DNA from 3 places in the Exiguobacterium sp. s141 genome. Region 3 is predicted to be linked to each of the others. Evidence: riboswitches for the same ligand, from Rfam matches in the RefSeq annotation. Region 3 holds a riboswitch; each other region holds the start of a gene.
The links. A riboswitch is a leader RNA that binds a small molecule or an ion and turns the genes downstream of it on or off. The one in region 3 is predicted to bind thiamine pyrophosphate.

Region 1 (4,294 bases), on a different contig from region 3:
TCGCGAACGCGTGCGGCATCGGCGTCGTCTTGCCCGATATGCACGCCATCCGCATTGATGCGCTCTGCCAAGTCGACGTCGTCATTGATGATGAACGGGACGTTGTACGAGCGGCAAAGTGTTTGCAACGCTCTCGCCATCGCTTCTTTTTTATCCCCATACAGTGCCTCTTTACCTTTTTCGCGAAATTGGAAACATGTCACGCCACATCGGAGCGCCGTTTCGACCGTCTGGAGTATGTCTTTCGTGTTCTGTGTCCCGCATACGAAGTAAAGCCGTAACTGTTCAGCGAGTGCCCGCCTTGATGGATTCAATCGTCACGCCCTCCTCTCCATACGCCACATATGCCCAATGGTTCGTCGGTCCGTGTCCGGCGCCGATCTCGAGGCCATGGGTGATGGCGCTTTGAATGAACCGCTTCGCCGTCACCGCCGCCTCCATGATGGAACGACCTTTGGCAAGTTCCGCTGTAAGCGCCGCCGAAAATGTACAACCTGTTCCGTGTGTATCGCTCGTCTGGATGCGCGGGGCCGAGAGGAGGAACACTTCTGACTCCGTCATGATCAAGTCTTCGGCAGTTTCACCTTCGAGATGGCCGCCTTTTAAAATAACCGCGCGCACACCGTACGCTAACATCCGCCGAGCCGCCTCGAGACGATCATTAAACGATCGAATCGTCAAACCGGTCAGCACTTCCGCTTCCGGCACGTTCGGTGTGACGACTGTCGCGAGTGGCAACAAGGAGGTCTTGAGCGCATCGACCGCCGTGTCCTGTAAAAGCGGAGCCCCTCCTTTCGCAATCATGACCGGGTCGACGACGAGTCGGTTGAAGACATGACGTTTCACCCCGGTAGCGACCGCCTCGATGCGCGACGCATCAAATAACATTCCGGTCTTACATGCTGCGATCGAAAAGTCCGAACCGATTGCATCGAGTTGTTGCGTGATGAGTTCCGGCGACACCGCTTCGACCCCATGCACCCCGCGCGTATTTTGAGCGGTGACGGCCGTCAGAACGCTCGTCCCGAACACGCCGAGCTCTTGAAACGTCTTCAAATCAGCTTGGATTCCCGCTCCCCCGCCAGAGTCCGAACCGGCAATCGTCAATACTTGCGGCCGCATCATGACACCACCTCAATACGGTCGCTCGGCAACTCGACGGCCGTCATCTTGCCGAGTTCATTCAAGAAATGAACGGGGAAGTCGCCCGGTCCGTCCGCCAAAGCGGTAGCCAGTTCGCCGCACCGGGCATATCCGGCGAGCGCTGTCGCCGTGGCCGTCAACGCGTCGGATTCGACCGCAAGGAACGCACCGACGACCGCACTGAGTAAACAACCGGTCCCTGTCGTCCGGGCCATCGCTGCGGTGCCGCCTTTGATTTCAATCGTCGCGTCCCCGTCGCTGACGACATCCGTCTCTCCGGTCACGGCAACGACACAGTTGTAGCGTCGTGCCGCCGCGCGCGCGATGTGATTCAAATCAACCCGCGTTTCCCCAGCGTCCACGCCGCGCGCCGCCGCGTCGAGACCAATCAATGTCGCGATTTCTCCGGCATTGCCTCGGATGACCGTCACGCGGACGTGTTGCAAAATGGATGTAGCGACGTCACGTCGAAACGCGGTCGCCCCGACACCGACCGGATCGAAGACGACCGGCCGGCTCGATTCATTCGCCGCCTGTCCGGCTCGAATCATCGTACGTTCCGTCGTCGCATCGAGTGTGCCGATATTGAGTACGAGCGCATCGCTCGCAGACGCCATGTCCGCGACTTCTTCGACGGCTAACGCCATCACCGGCGCAGCGCCGATGGCGAGCAACCCGTTCGCCGAAAAGTTAGCGACGACGATATTCGTAATGTTATGGATGAGTGGCCGTTCGGCTCTGACTTTGTCCCATAAGTCGCGCTTCATCGTGTCACCCCCGCCGGTAAATCCCACGATTCGAGCGTCCACGCCATTTCCCAAAACGCATGTTCATAATAACAACTCTTCAAGAACAGCTGTTGATACCGGACCCGTTCTTCCGCTGTCGCTTGTCCGGCGAGCACGTCGAGCCGTTCAAGCTGTTCCTCGACGAGATCGCGGAACCATTCCGAACCGTACGTCGCAATCCACGTCGCATAGATCGGATGATCGGGTGTGGCATCTTTCATTCGTTCCCCAATCTCATAATAGACCCAGTAGCACGGCAAAATCGACGCGAGCACGTCGCCGAGCGTCGGACCGGCCTGTTGCATATGGAGCGCATAGGCGTAAGCCGTTGGAGCGGGCTCAAACGTTGCCCACTCTGCCTCCGTCACGTCGAGCAAGGTGAAAAACTCACGGTGCAACGCATGCTCCGCTTCAATCGTATGAAGCGCATGCGTCAAAAAGCGGCTCGCTACTTCCATGTTCGGGGCGAGGGTCGCGCCTTTCGCCTGCACTTTGGAGAACTGGTTCAAATAATATGAGTCTTGCATGACGTAATGCCGAAATTTCGCCTCGTCGAGTTCACCCGTTCCGAGCTCGCGGACGAACGGATGGTCAAAGCTGGCTTGAAACAAGGCATCGGCCTCTTGTCGAAGATGTGCGGTGAATGTCATTCTTGTCTCCTCCTTTGTGATAAAAAAAGACGCCGCCTCCCATAACGGAAGCGGCGTCGGATTTACACAAAGTGTACGAGAACAATCGGTTCGCCCACTTCCCTACGCTAGCGTGAACTAGATCAGGTTCAAAGGGTCTGGACCTCGTCCATCTCAGCCGCGTCACGCGACTCCCCTAGTGGTAAACATTATGAAATTCGGTCGTCTACGACCACATCATATCAGTCTTTATCTTTGTTGAAAACCCTTTATCGCGAGAAGTGACGGTTCAACAACGTCCCCATTTGAGAGAACCGTTCGGTACCGAGCTTGCGTCGATTCGAGGCCGCGAACACGTAATAATCGACTTTGCCCATGTAATAGATCAAACGCAGGCCGGCCAAGAAGAACGTGATTGTCGTGCTGACGGCAAAGCCGACGCCGTACCAATCGATGCCGCGCGGCAAGAGCAAGAGCGTGAACAACGCATTCAACGTGAAGAACGAGATGTTGACGAACAATGCCCCGCGTCGATCCTCGAAATAGAGCAACAACAACGTCAAGATGAGAATCATCGCGTTCGCGAACGCCGCGAGCGTCGTCATCCGAAAGATTTGACCGATCTCATCCGGGACGCCGATCCAACCGACGAACACGCCTGCCATGAGGATGGCGAACAACGTCACGACGCCTTGGCTGCGCGCGAGTCGAATCAACTCATTTTTCAGCACCGACGTCATCGTCTGTTTCGCCTTCTCGATTTGATGGAGCGCCCCGCCGTAGTTGATCAATCCATAAAACGTGCGATAGCGCTCATAAAACCGGGTCTCGACGGCGACGATGAACAAGAGCTGCGTCGGGATGATCGTCAAGTAGGACCAAAAGATGGCCGTGTCATAGTACGGATTAAACAAGAAGGAGTCCGCGATGATGACGCGTCCTTCTCCGAACCAGATGATAAAGTTCGTGACCCAAATCCCGAGCACGTACAACACCCCGATGGCGAACAAGTCTGGATAGCGGTCGAAGTATTTGAAGTACGAAAACTCTTTCACGGCATAGCGGAGTGGGAACGTCCGGAGCATCGCGAAGAACAAGCCGAACAACGTCACAATCATCCCGGCCGTGAAGCCGAGCAATAGCTCGAGACTCGACGGATTGGCCATGAGGCGACTAACCGCATAGACACTCCCGACCGAGATGAGTCCGCCGAGCAAGAAGCTATAGGCCACCGCTTGATAATACTTGGCGGCACTCAAGAACAAGAACATGACCCAGATGACGTTAATCGTCATGAATAAAACGAACAACGTCAGTTTGTACAGAAAATCGAGCGGCGACAATAGCCAAAAGATACTGTACAGAATCGTCGCGGCGAGGATCGTCACTTTGAGCATCCCGGTGAAGACCGGGAAAATTTCATGTGCTTTCTTCTCGTAAAACAAGTCCGCCACATATCGGGTGACGACGAGCTGTTGGAAGCTGAACAAGATTTGCGAGAAGATGAACGCGTACGAGACCGAGATCATGAAAAGCGTCCGTTCGGCGAGCGATAACATCGGCATTTGGAACGCCAACCATTGAATCGTCCCGACGACCAAGATGACGATCAACCACGGTCCGGATGTGACGAGGCCCGAGAACGTGTACGCCTTCAACCTGGACGAATAGTAGTCTTCTTGGAACAACTTCTGCAACTTAAACCCGATGCCCGCCATACTGTTCCCTCCTCGT
Region 2 (4,294 bases), on a different contig from region 3:
GCTCACGAATATCGAACTGAGGGATTGGCTGATCACGTTCAACGCGTCGCTCGCCCCTGAGTTAAAACTTCGGACGAATGAGACGGTCGTCGACTGGTTCGAGCGCATCGAGCTGACAGATATCGATGCCTCGCTCTATCATCTGATTCGCTATGGTCCCGCATCCGATCATGACATCCCGTTCGAGCAGCAACAACGCTTTCACGAGGCACTCGACCGCTACTTGAAGCGGCAACCCTGAGCGAGAAAGTACCCGGGTTCTCAATGACTGGCAAACATGCTACGCTCATTGATAATAGGAAAAAAATGTAACTTTCTTAGGAGGTTTGATTGATGAAACGCCTAGGCCTACTCGGATTCAGTGTGTTTTTGCTGACCGGGTGCACCGATTCCGTTGAGCAACCCATCGTCCCGGCCGATACAAATGAACCGTCGTCCGAAGACATCACCGCTTGGACGCGAGAAGATTTTAAAGACGTCTTCGACCAATATGAAAAAGTCCCGCCGCTCTTGAAGGCACTCGAGAACGATGGACTCACCCCGTTCCGCGAGACGTTCGAGCACGTCGTCATCGCCGGCGACGGCATCCAGCATACATACGCCGACATTCATCCGTTCAAACTTGACGACGGCACGTACGCCACCGTCTATGAGAGCGCGAACGGAGACATCGCCAACGGTCCCGAGTCGGTCGCGCCGCTGTTTTGGCAAGAAGCATCGTTCCTTCAATTCGTCGAAGAAATCGAGAAACGAAAATATGGGACGAGTGCCCCACCGACGGACGTCGTTTTGACCGAAGACGAGTTTCAGGCGCTCTATAATCGCCACGCCTACACATCCGCGCTCATCGTCGAGCTCGACGAATGGGGCGTACAACTGGCGCGCGATCCGCTCGAGAACGTCATCATCGCGGGAAACGGGGTCAAGGAAGTGAAGGCCGACTTGATCGTCTTTGAAGTCGAAGGCGGCTACGCCATCGTCTACGACCGAGACGGTGAGATCTTCAAAGGGCCGGAGTCGATTGCTCCGCTGTTTTGGAGCGAGACGGATTATGAAAACCTACTCGAGAAACATGAATGACTTATGGGAAGCGTCGCTTCAAGTCCCGGTACTCGAGTAGCAAATTGAGCCATTGCGCCGGCTTATCGCTCGACTCAGCTACATCGTACCGGTACCTCGTCACATATACATGCCACGACAAGGCACGATAGACGCAACCGAGCTCTTCGGCGATCAATAGATGACGCCAAAGTACGTCCTTGGGTGCGACGCCGCTCCACGCTTCCAAGTAAACCGTACGCATCGTTTGAATCTGTTCATACCAGGCGACCTCGTCTTCTTCCGGCAATAAGTCGTACAGCGCGTTCCAAAACACGCGCACGCTGATGACGGTCGCGTCGCCCCAGTCGAGGATACACAAATCATTCGTCCGTTCCCGCCAGAAGATGTTGCCGCCGTGCAAATCACCGTGCTCGAGACTCATCGGCATCCCAATCGCCAGCTCATCGCACATCGCGATCAATTCATCTTGAAGCGCGAGCATGGCCTCGGCTTTGTATTGCTCGAGCCCGGCGCAGAGCTCAGGTAAATACGTACGGATTTCGTCCTTCAACTTGTCCGGTCGGCGGTCCGGGATGCCGTAAGACAAGCAGGTCTCGATCTGGTCGATCTCCTGTCGCTGCAGCTGTGCGTATTGACGCAACGCCGCTTCGTATCGACTCACGTCCGGTCGTTCATGTAACGCCTCTCCGCCGATGTCTCGCATGAGCAACCAGTTCCGGGCTGAATCGATGGCGATGACGTCAGGGACGAAATCAGGATGCCGCTCGGCCAGAAACGCCGACAGATTGGCTTCGCCGCGGCTGATATCGGTCACCGCTTTGGCGTAGTAACGTTCCTCATTGAGCGCGCCAACAAGCAAGTACGTCAAATCGGTATCTTTGATCACGTGCCACCTCGCATTCGGCACGTTTGCCTCAATCCATCGTTCGAACCGTTCACGAAACGATCGTTCACGCCATGGGATTGCCTGTCTCATCCTTTTCACCCTTTCTTTCATCATCTCCTAGGAGGAAACGATATGGACGTTGTATATTACTCATACCCGGTCGATGCCATCTTGTATATGTACTTAGGGGCGACGGCCGTCGTCAGTCTCATCATCGGGCTGCTCGTTTGGCGTCTGTTCAAGCGCCGAGCTGTCGGCTTTTGGACAACGCTCGTTCTCAGCTTTGTCGGGCTGTCGCTCTCGCTCGTCTGGTTTCAAAACGCGTCCGTCGCCGTGTTCATAGGGACACTCCCGTGGCTGATCAATCTCGTCTTCTCCCTTTTGTTGTACGGCCTGTTCGTCGGCATCATCTATGTCGCGTTCCGACCACGAAAGCTCGACCGCGTCAAGTGACGGTATGCTATACTCATGTTAATAAACGACCACTAGGGGAGCCTTCGGGCTGAGACGGCATGCGCCGGACCCTTCGAACCTGATCTGGCTCATACCAGCGTAGGGAAGTGGTGTGGGATTCGTCTGTCTTTCCACGCCACTTTTCCACTTGGAGAAGTGGCGTTTTCATTTTGAAAGGAGACTATCTATGCGTATTCAACAACTCACTTGGATGGCGATGCTCATCGCCATCGCCGTCATCGGCTCCCTGTTCATCTCGATTCCGACCGGTGTCGCCCGTGCCTATCCGATTCAACATATGGTGAACGTCATCGCCGCCGTCACCGTCGGGCCGATCGGGGCCGTTCTCGTTGCGTTCGTGACCGGAATCGTCCGTGTCATGACCGGTACCGGGTCGCTCTTGGCCTTTCCCGGAGGTATGATTGGGGCGCTTTTGGCCGGGGTCTTCTATATGAAGACGAACCGCGTCGCCTTCGCCGCATTCGGTGAAGTCATCGGGACAGGGCTCATCGCCTCGCTCGTCGCCGTCCCGTACGCCAAGGTGTTGATGGGGAGCGAGTTCGGGGCACTGTTCTTCTTCCCGGCCTTCCTTGCGTCGAGTGTGACTGGCGCCGTGCTCGGCTGGATCGTCTTGGCTCGGGTCAAGCAATTACGACCGCTCGAGGTGAAACGATAAATAGGAGTTTCCCCCGCTGAAAAAAATGGTAAAATCAGGATAACACATACTGGGAGGTCATTTCTTGAATCGATTGACGCTATTATTGGCGGCCACCGCTTGCCTGTTCATGTCCGGTCTCTTGTACACGCTCGAACGCATCGCCACGTTCACCCGCTGGAATGCTCAGATTGCGACAGGCACGTTTTCCAGCGAGCCGATGTTCGTCGATGTGTTGCTTCAAAACGTGTTCATCTCGATTTTCGGAGTGGCTGCCATCTTCCTCTTTTTCAAAGCGGGCAACGCTGTTCAAGGCTCAACGACGACGAAAACAGGGACGGCCGACTTATGACGGCTGTCCCTGTTTGACGTGATACACCCAAATCTCTTCCCCGTTTGCCTCATCAATCAAGCCGCTGTCGACAAATCCACCCTTCGCATAAAATCGTTTCGCCGGTTCGTTCGTCGGATGGAGACTGAGGATGAGGTCATCCACATCGAATCGCTCTTGAATCCACACGAGTGCCAACTGTAAAAAGCGTGACCCGATTCCTTTCCCTTGCTCTGTCACATCGATCATAAATCGATCGAGCCAGATGTAACGCTCCACCTTGTTCTCGGCCCCAATCATCATGAAGCCGACGGGATGATCATCGCGACAAAGTGCATAGCACTGCCACGCATATTTGACATCGGTTTCCATCTCGCGGAGCGATTCGGCGTTCGTTTCGATAAAGCGAGCTTGGTCAGAAGCGACGGCCAAGGCGACAACAGCCTCCCGATTCGTGTCATCGACAAGTTGAATCGTCAGCGTATCGGCAGCCATCGGCGCACCTCTTCCATGTCCAGTCCGCGCTTCGGCAAGATAAAGGCGCTGACCGAGGAGTTGTATAGATACACATAATCGTCCTCCTCGACGACTTCCTTGATTCCTGCCCATGACACACGCGTCTCGCCGAACTCATTTAAATCGCGCAGACCAGTCTCCTCCAAATCCATCGTGTGGGGACCAATCATGCCTTCGTTGCTGCGTTCGTCGATGAGACGCCGCGTCTGCTTCCGGACATGCCGTTCAAAGTATTTCGGATAATACAGGAACCAAAGAATACTCGCGACCCCGTATATGCCATATAGCCACCAGTCCGTCTCTTGGAGCCACGTCGCCAGCACGAAAGCAGCGCCTAAAAAGATAAGTGGTCCGATGATTCGCTGCAGGAGAATCATCCGCTTTCCTGTCT
Region 3 (4,294 bases):
ACCGAAGCGGTCGAACGCTGAGCAAGATGCGTTTGATCAGACGCTCGTCATGGCGCCAGTCGTACCGGATGAGCCAAACGTCAAAGAGGCGCCCGAGCAACCGGTCGCAGTAAGTGAACCTGTGAAAGACAAACCGAAACGGAAGAAGAAGTGGTGGCTTTGGCTCTTGCTTGCGCTCCTGTTGATTGGTGGCGGGATCGGGGCTTACGTCATTGCTGACGAGATGTCCCGTGCCGTCGTCCCGGACGTCGTCGGCATGACGAGCGACGAGGCGACGACCGAGCTCGAAACGGCCGGTTTTGTCGTCGAGGCAACTGAACGGGCAAGTGACAACATTGCCGCTGGCGACGTCATCTCGCAGACACCGCAAGCCGGACGGAAGCCGAAACGTGGGACGACCGTGACAATCGTCGTCTCGGCCGGAAAAGAGACGGTCGAGATGCCGGATGTTGAAGGACTGTCCCAGTCGTCGGCCGAACGGACGCTCAAAGATCTTGAGTTCACGGATATCGAGATTCAGTCGGAGGCATCCGAGACGGTCGATAGCGGGGATGTCATCTCCCAATCGATCGCCCCAGGCAACGAGGTCGTCCCATCTGAAGAGACGGTGACGCTTGTCGTCTCGACCGGCAGTAATAAAATCGAACTCGCCAACTTGGCGGGCTATACGTTCGAGGAAGCGACGACGTATGCGGAACAGAATAGCTTGAAAATCGTCAAACGTGATGAGTATTCAACGAGTGTTCCTGCAAATCAAATCATCCGCCAACTCCCGACGGCAGGAACGGCAGTCGACCCGGGGACGGAACTGACCGTCATCGTGTCACAAGGGGTCGAACCGACCGACGTCTCAATCGAACGGGAAGTCAACGTCGAAATCGAGCCGCCGCCCGAAGGGGAAGAGGCTGAAGCGCTCGAAGTCGTCATTCGGACGGTCGATGCCCGTGGCGAAGTCGAGGTGTTGCGTGATAAGATAACGGAGACGACGACTTACTCGTATACGCTCGTCATCGCACCGGACGAAGTCGGAACCGCGACGATTGAAGTCGATGGCGAAGTTGTTCGCACGGATACGGTGACTTACGCACAAGCAAAAGAATCACAATGAAGAGGTGGCGTGCGCGTCGCCTCTTTTTCTAAGGAGGTAATGGAATGAAAGGTACGATTATTCGATTACAAGGCGGGTTTTATGACGTCATGACGGAAGAGAAACAAGAGATCCGTTGTCGCGCCCGCGGCAATTTCCGAAACCGGAACATCTCACCTGTCGTCGGCGACGATGTCGACATCCAAGACCAAGGGGATGGTACCGGTTATATATTGGCTGTTGACGAGCGGTCGAACCATCTCGTCCGTCCGCCAATCGCCAATATCGATCAAGCGTTCTTGTTATTCTCGGTAAAAGAGCCGGCGTTCTCGTTCCATCTGCTCGACCGTTTCCTCGTCTTGATTGAATCGAAGCAAGTCCATCCGATTATCGTTTTGACGAAAATGGACTTGTTGACGGAGTCGGAACGGGAGAAGATTCATGAAGCAGCGGCCTTATACCGTTCGATCGGCTATGAGGTCATCGAGACTTCGACCGAGGACGGATCGGGAATCGAACAAATTCGTGGGTCGTTTAAGGAGAAGACGAGCGTATTCGCCGGACAGACCGGGGTCGGCAAGAGCTCGCTCTTGAACGCGGTCGCACCTGAGCTTGAACTTGCGACCGGGAAAATCTCGAAATCACTCGGGCGCGGTAAGCATACGACGCGTCACGTCACGCTGATCACGCTTGCCGACGGGCTCGTGGCCGATACGCCTGGTTTCTCGAGCCTCGAGTTCCCAGAAGAACTCGAAGTCGAAGAGATGCGCTGGTGTTTCCCTGAGTTCGTCGAGCGGCACGATGACTGTAAATTCCGCGGTTGTGCCCATTTGAACGAACCAGGTTGTGCCGTCAAAGCGGCCGTCGAAGCTGGAGAAATCGCTTCCACCCGCTATGAGAATTATGTTACGTTTATGGCAGAGTTAAACGATAGACAACGGAGGTACTGACATGATTAAAATTGCACCATCGATTTTAGCGGCGGACTTCGCCAATTTAGAGGCAGAAGTGAAGGCGGTCCAAGAGGCTGGAGCGGATTACATCCATTTTGACGTCATGGACGGTCAATTCGTCCCGAACATCTCAATCGGCCTACCGGTGTTAGCGAGCTTACGGAAGAAGTCGGACATGGTGTTAGACGTCCATTTGATGATCGACCAGCCCGAACGGTTCGTCGAAGATTTTATCAAGGCCGGGGCAGACATCGTCACCGTCCACGTTGAAGCGACGAATCATTTGCATCGCGTGTTGCAACAAATCAAAGCGGCTGGCGCCAAGTGTGGTGTCGTCTTGAATCCGCATACGCCGCTGTCGTCGATTGAACATGTGCTCGGTGACGTCGACATGGTGCTCCTTATGACGGTAAACCCTGGCTTTGGGGGCCAGGCATTCATCGAATCGGTCGTCCCGAAAATTGCAGCGCTGAGCGAGATGCGCCAAGCGCGTCGTCTCGACTTTGAAATCGAGATCGACGGCGGTGTCAACGCAGAGACGGCGAAATTATGCATCGACGCTGGAGCTGATGTGCTCGTGGCTGGCTCAGCCATCTATAACGAGCCGAGCTATAAAGACGCAATCGATAGCATTCGTCACGCATCTCGTGTATAATCGTCAATAGAACAACAAATATTGTCGCAAGGGGTGTCACATTCTGTGGCTGAGAGGCATTTGCTAACCCTTTGAACCTGTTCCGTTCACACGGACGTAGGGATGTGGCGAAAATGCACGTTGCTACTCGATAGCAGCATGGCGTTTACGTCATGCTGCTTTTTGTCGTTCGCTCATATAATTAGGAGGGAATAAGATGAAACAACGTTTAAAACTACAGGCGCTCATTGAAATCTCATTGTTCGCCGCACTCGGCTTGATCTTTGATTTGCTCATCCCGTTCCGGATGCCGCAGGGTGGATCGATCAGCCTGGCGATGTTGCCAATCTTCGTGATGGCGTACCGCCATGGATTAAAAGGAGGACTGGCGACAGGAGCGCTCGTCGGAACGTTGCAACTGCTGTTCGGGGCTTACATCTTCACGCCGGTCCAGTTCCTGCTCGACTACACGTTCGCTTATGGTGTCGTCGGTATGGCCGGACTGTTCGCCGGACAAGTGAAACGAGCCGCCAAGGACGAGGCGAAAAAGACGCTCGTCGTCTACTTGGTGCTCGGGGCGCTCCTCGGTTCTTTGCTTCGCTACGGCGCCCACGTTTTATCAGGGATCGTTTTCTTCGCCGAGTATGCGGAAGGGCCGGTCGTTGCCTATTCGTTTGCTTATAACATGACGTATATGTTGCCGTCCTTCCTCGTGTCGGCCGTCGTCCTCGTTCTCTTGTTCGTCTCGGCACCACGTTTCGCCACGCTCGCGACCCGGGACGTCCGCTAATGCGGGTGCTGATCGTGGCGGCCAGCCCGGAACCAATCTCGGGACTCCCTCGTGACGTCGATTACATCATCGGCGTCGACGGGGGGTACGAGACACTGTTGAACCAAGGGCTGAACCCGGATCTCGTCGTCGGCGATTTCGACTCTTTCACGGGCGAAGTGCCGATCGACGCCGTCCGTTACCCATCTGAAAAAGATGTGACCGACCTTGAGATCGCGCTCGAGGCGGCCCGTGGACACGGGGCGACGGAGATGCTCGTGTACGGCGCTCTCGGTGGACGCCTCGACATGACGCTCGGTAATATTGGGCTGCTCGAGGCGTATCCAGAGATGTGTTTGTTCACGGCCGGGCAAACCGTTCGTCTTGTCGGAACCGGGCGTCACGAGCTCCCACGTCAAGACGATCACTATTTGTCGCTCGTCCCGTGGAAACGGGCGAACGTGTCAATCCGTGGCGTCAAATATCCGCTCGACCACCACGATGTCGTCAGCCATGAGGCGCTCACGATCTCGAACGAGTGGGCCGGCGAATCAGCGGATTTGATTGTGCATGAAGGCACGGTGCTCGTGCTGTATATCAAAAAATGAACACAAAAAAATCCCATCGGCGAATGCCGCTGGGATTTATTTCGTTCGTGTATAAAAATTATACGCGTTCAACGAGACCTGATTTAAGAGCGCGAGCTGAAACCCAAACTCGTTTAGGTTTACCGTCAACGAGAATACGAACTTTTTGTACGTTTACACCCCAAGTGCGTTTTGTCTTGTTGAGTGCGTGCGAACGGTTGTTACCTGATTTAGGTGATTTACCTGTTACGTAGCATTTACGTG

Region 1: linked by a shared signal. The riboswitch ahead of tenA (thiaminase II) and the one ahead of thiT (energy-coupled thiamine transporter ThiT) in region 3 are both predicted to bind thiamine pyrophosphate.
Region 2: linked by a shared signal. The riboswitch ahead of thiW (energy coupling factor transporter S component ThiW) and the one ahead of thiT (energy-coupled thiamine transporter ThiT) in region 3 are both predicted to bind thiamine pyrophosphate.

The regions. Positions count from the first base shown of each region.
Region 1 covers NZ_JACSLJ010000006.1:103,461-107,754, forward strand. The annotation lists gene thiE (thiamine phosphate synthase) at 1-314, opposite strand, end outside; gene thiD (bifunctional hydroxymethylpyrimidine kinase/phosphomethylpyrimidine kinase) at 286-1,122, opposite strand; gene thiM (hydroxyethylthiazole kinase) at 1,122-1,910, opposite strand; gene tenA (thiaminase II) at 1,907-2,581, opposite strand; TPP riboswitch at 2,664-2,768, opposite strand; gene pelG (exopolysaccharide Pel transporter PelG) at 2,830-4,278, opposite strand; gene pelF (GT4 family glycosyltransferase PelF) at 4,259-4,294, opposite strand, start outside.
Region 2 covers NZ_JACSLJ010000006.1:146,852-151,145, forward strand. The annotation lists gene KNP74_RS12840 (hypothetical protein) at 1-241, shown strand, start outside; gene KNP74_RS12845 (hypothetical protein) at 334-1,080, shown strand; gene KNP74_RS12850 (aminoglycoside phosphotransferase family protein) at 1,082-2,038, opposite strand; gene KNP74_RS12855 (hypothetical protein) at 2,081-2,401, shown strand; TPP riboswitch at 2,426-2,524, shown strand; gene thiW (energy coupling factor transporter S component ThiW) at 2,589-3,077, shown strand; gene KNP74_RS12865 (hypothetical protein) at 3,142-3,408, shown strand; gene KNP74_RS12870 (GNAT family N-acetyltransferase) at 3,403-3,882, opposite strand; gene KNP74_RS12875 (YcxB family protein) at 3,864-4,294, opposite strand, start outside.
Region 3 covers NZ_JACSLJ010000002.1:440,130-444,423, forward strand. The annotation lists gene pknB (Stk1 family PASTA domain-containing Ser/Thr kinase) at 1-1,108, shown strand, start outside; gene rsgA (ribosome small subunit-dependent GTPase A) at 1,153-2,037, shown strand; gene rpe (ribulose-phosphate 3-epimerase) at 2,039-2,695, shown strand; TPP riboswitch at 2,715-2,815, shown strand; gene thiT (energy-coupled thiamine transporter ThiT) at 2,892-3,464, shown strand; gene KNP74_RS06790 (thiamine diphosphokinase) at 3,464-4,051, shown strand; gene rpmB (50S ribosomal protein L28) at 4,110-4,294, opposite strand, start outside.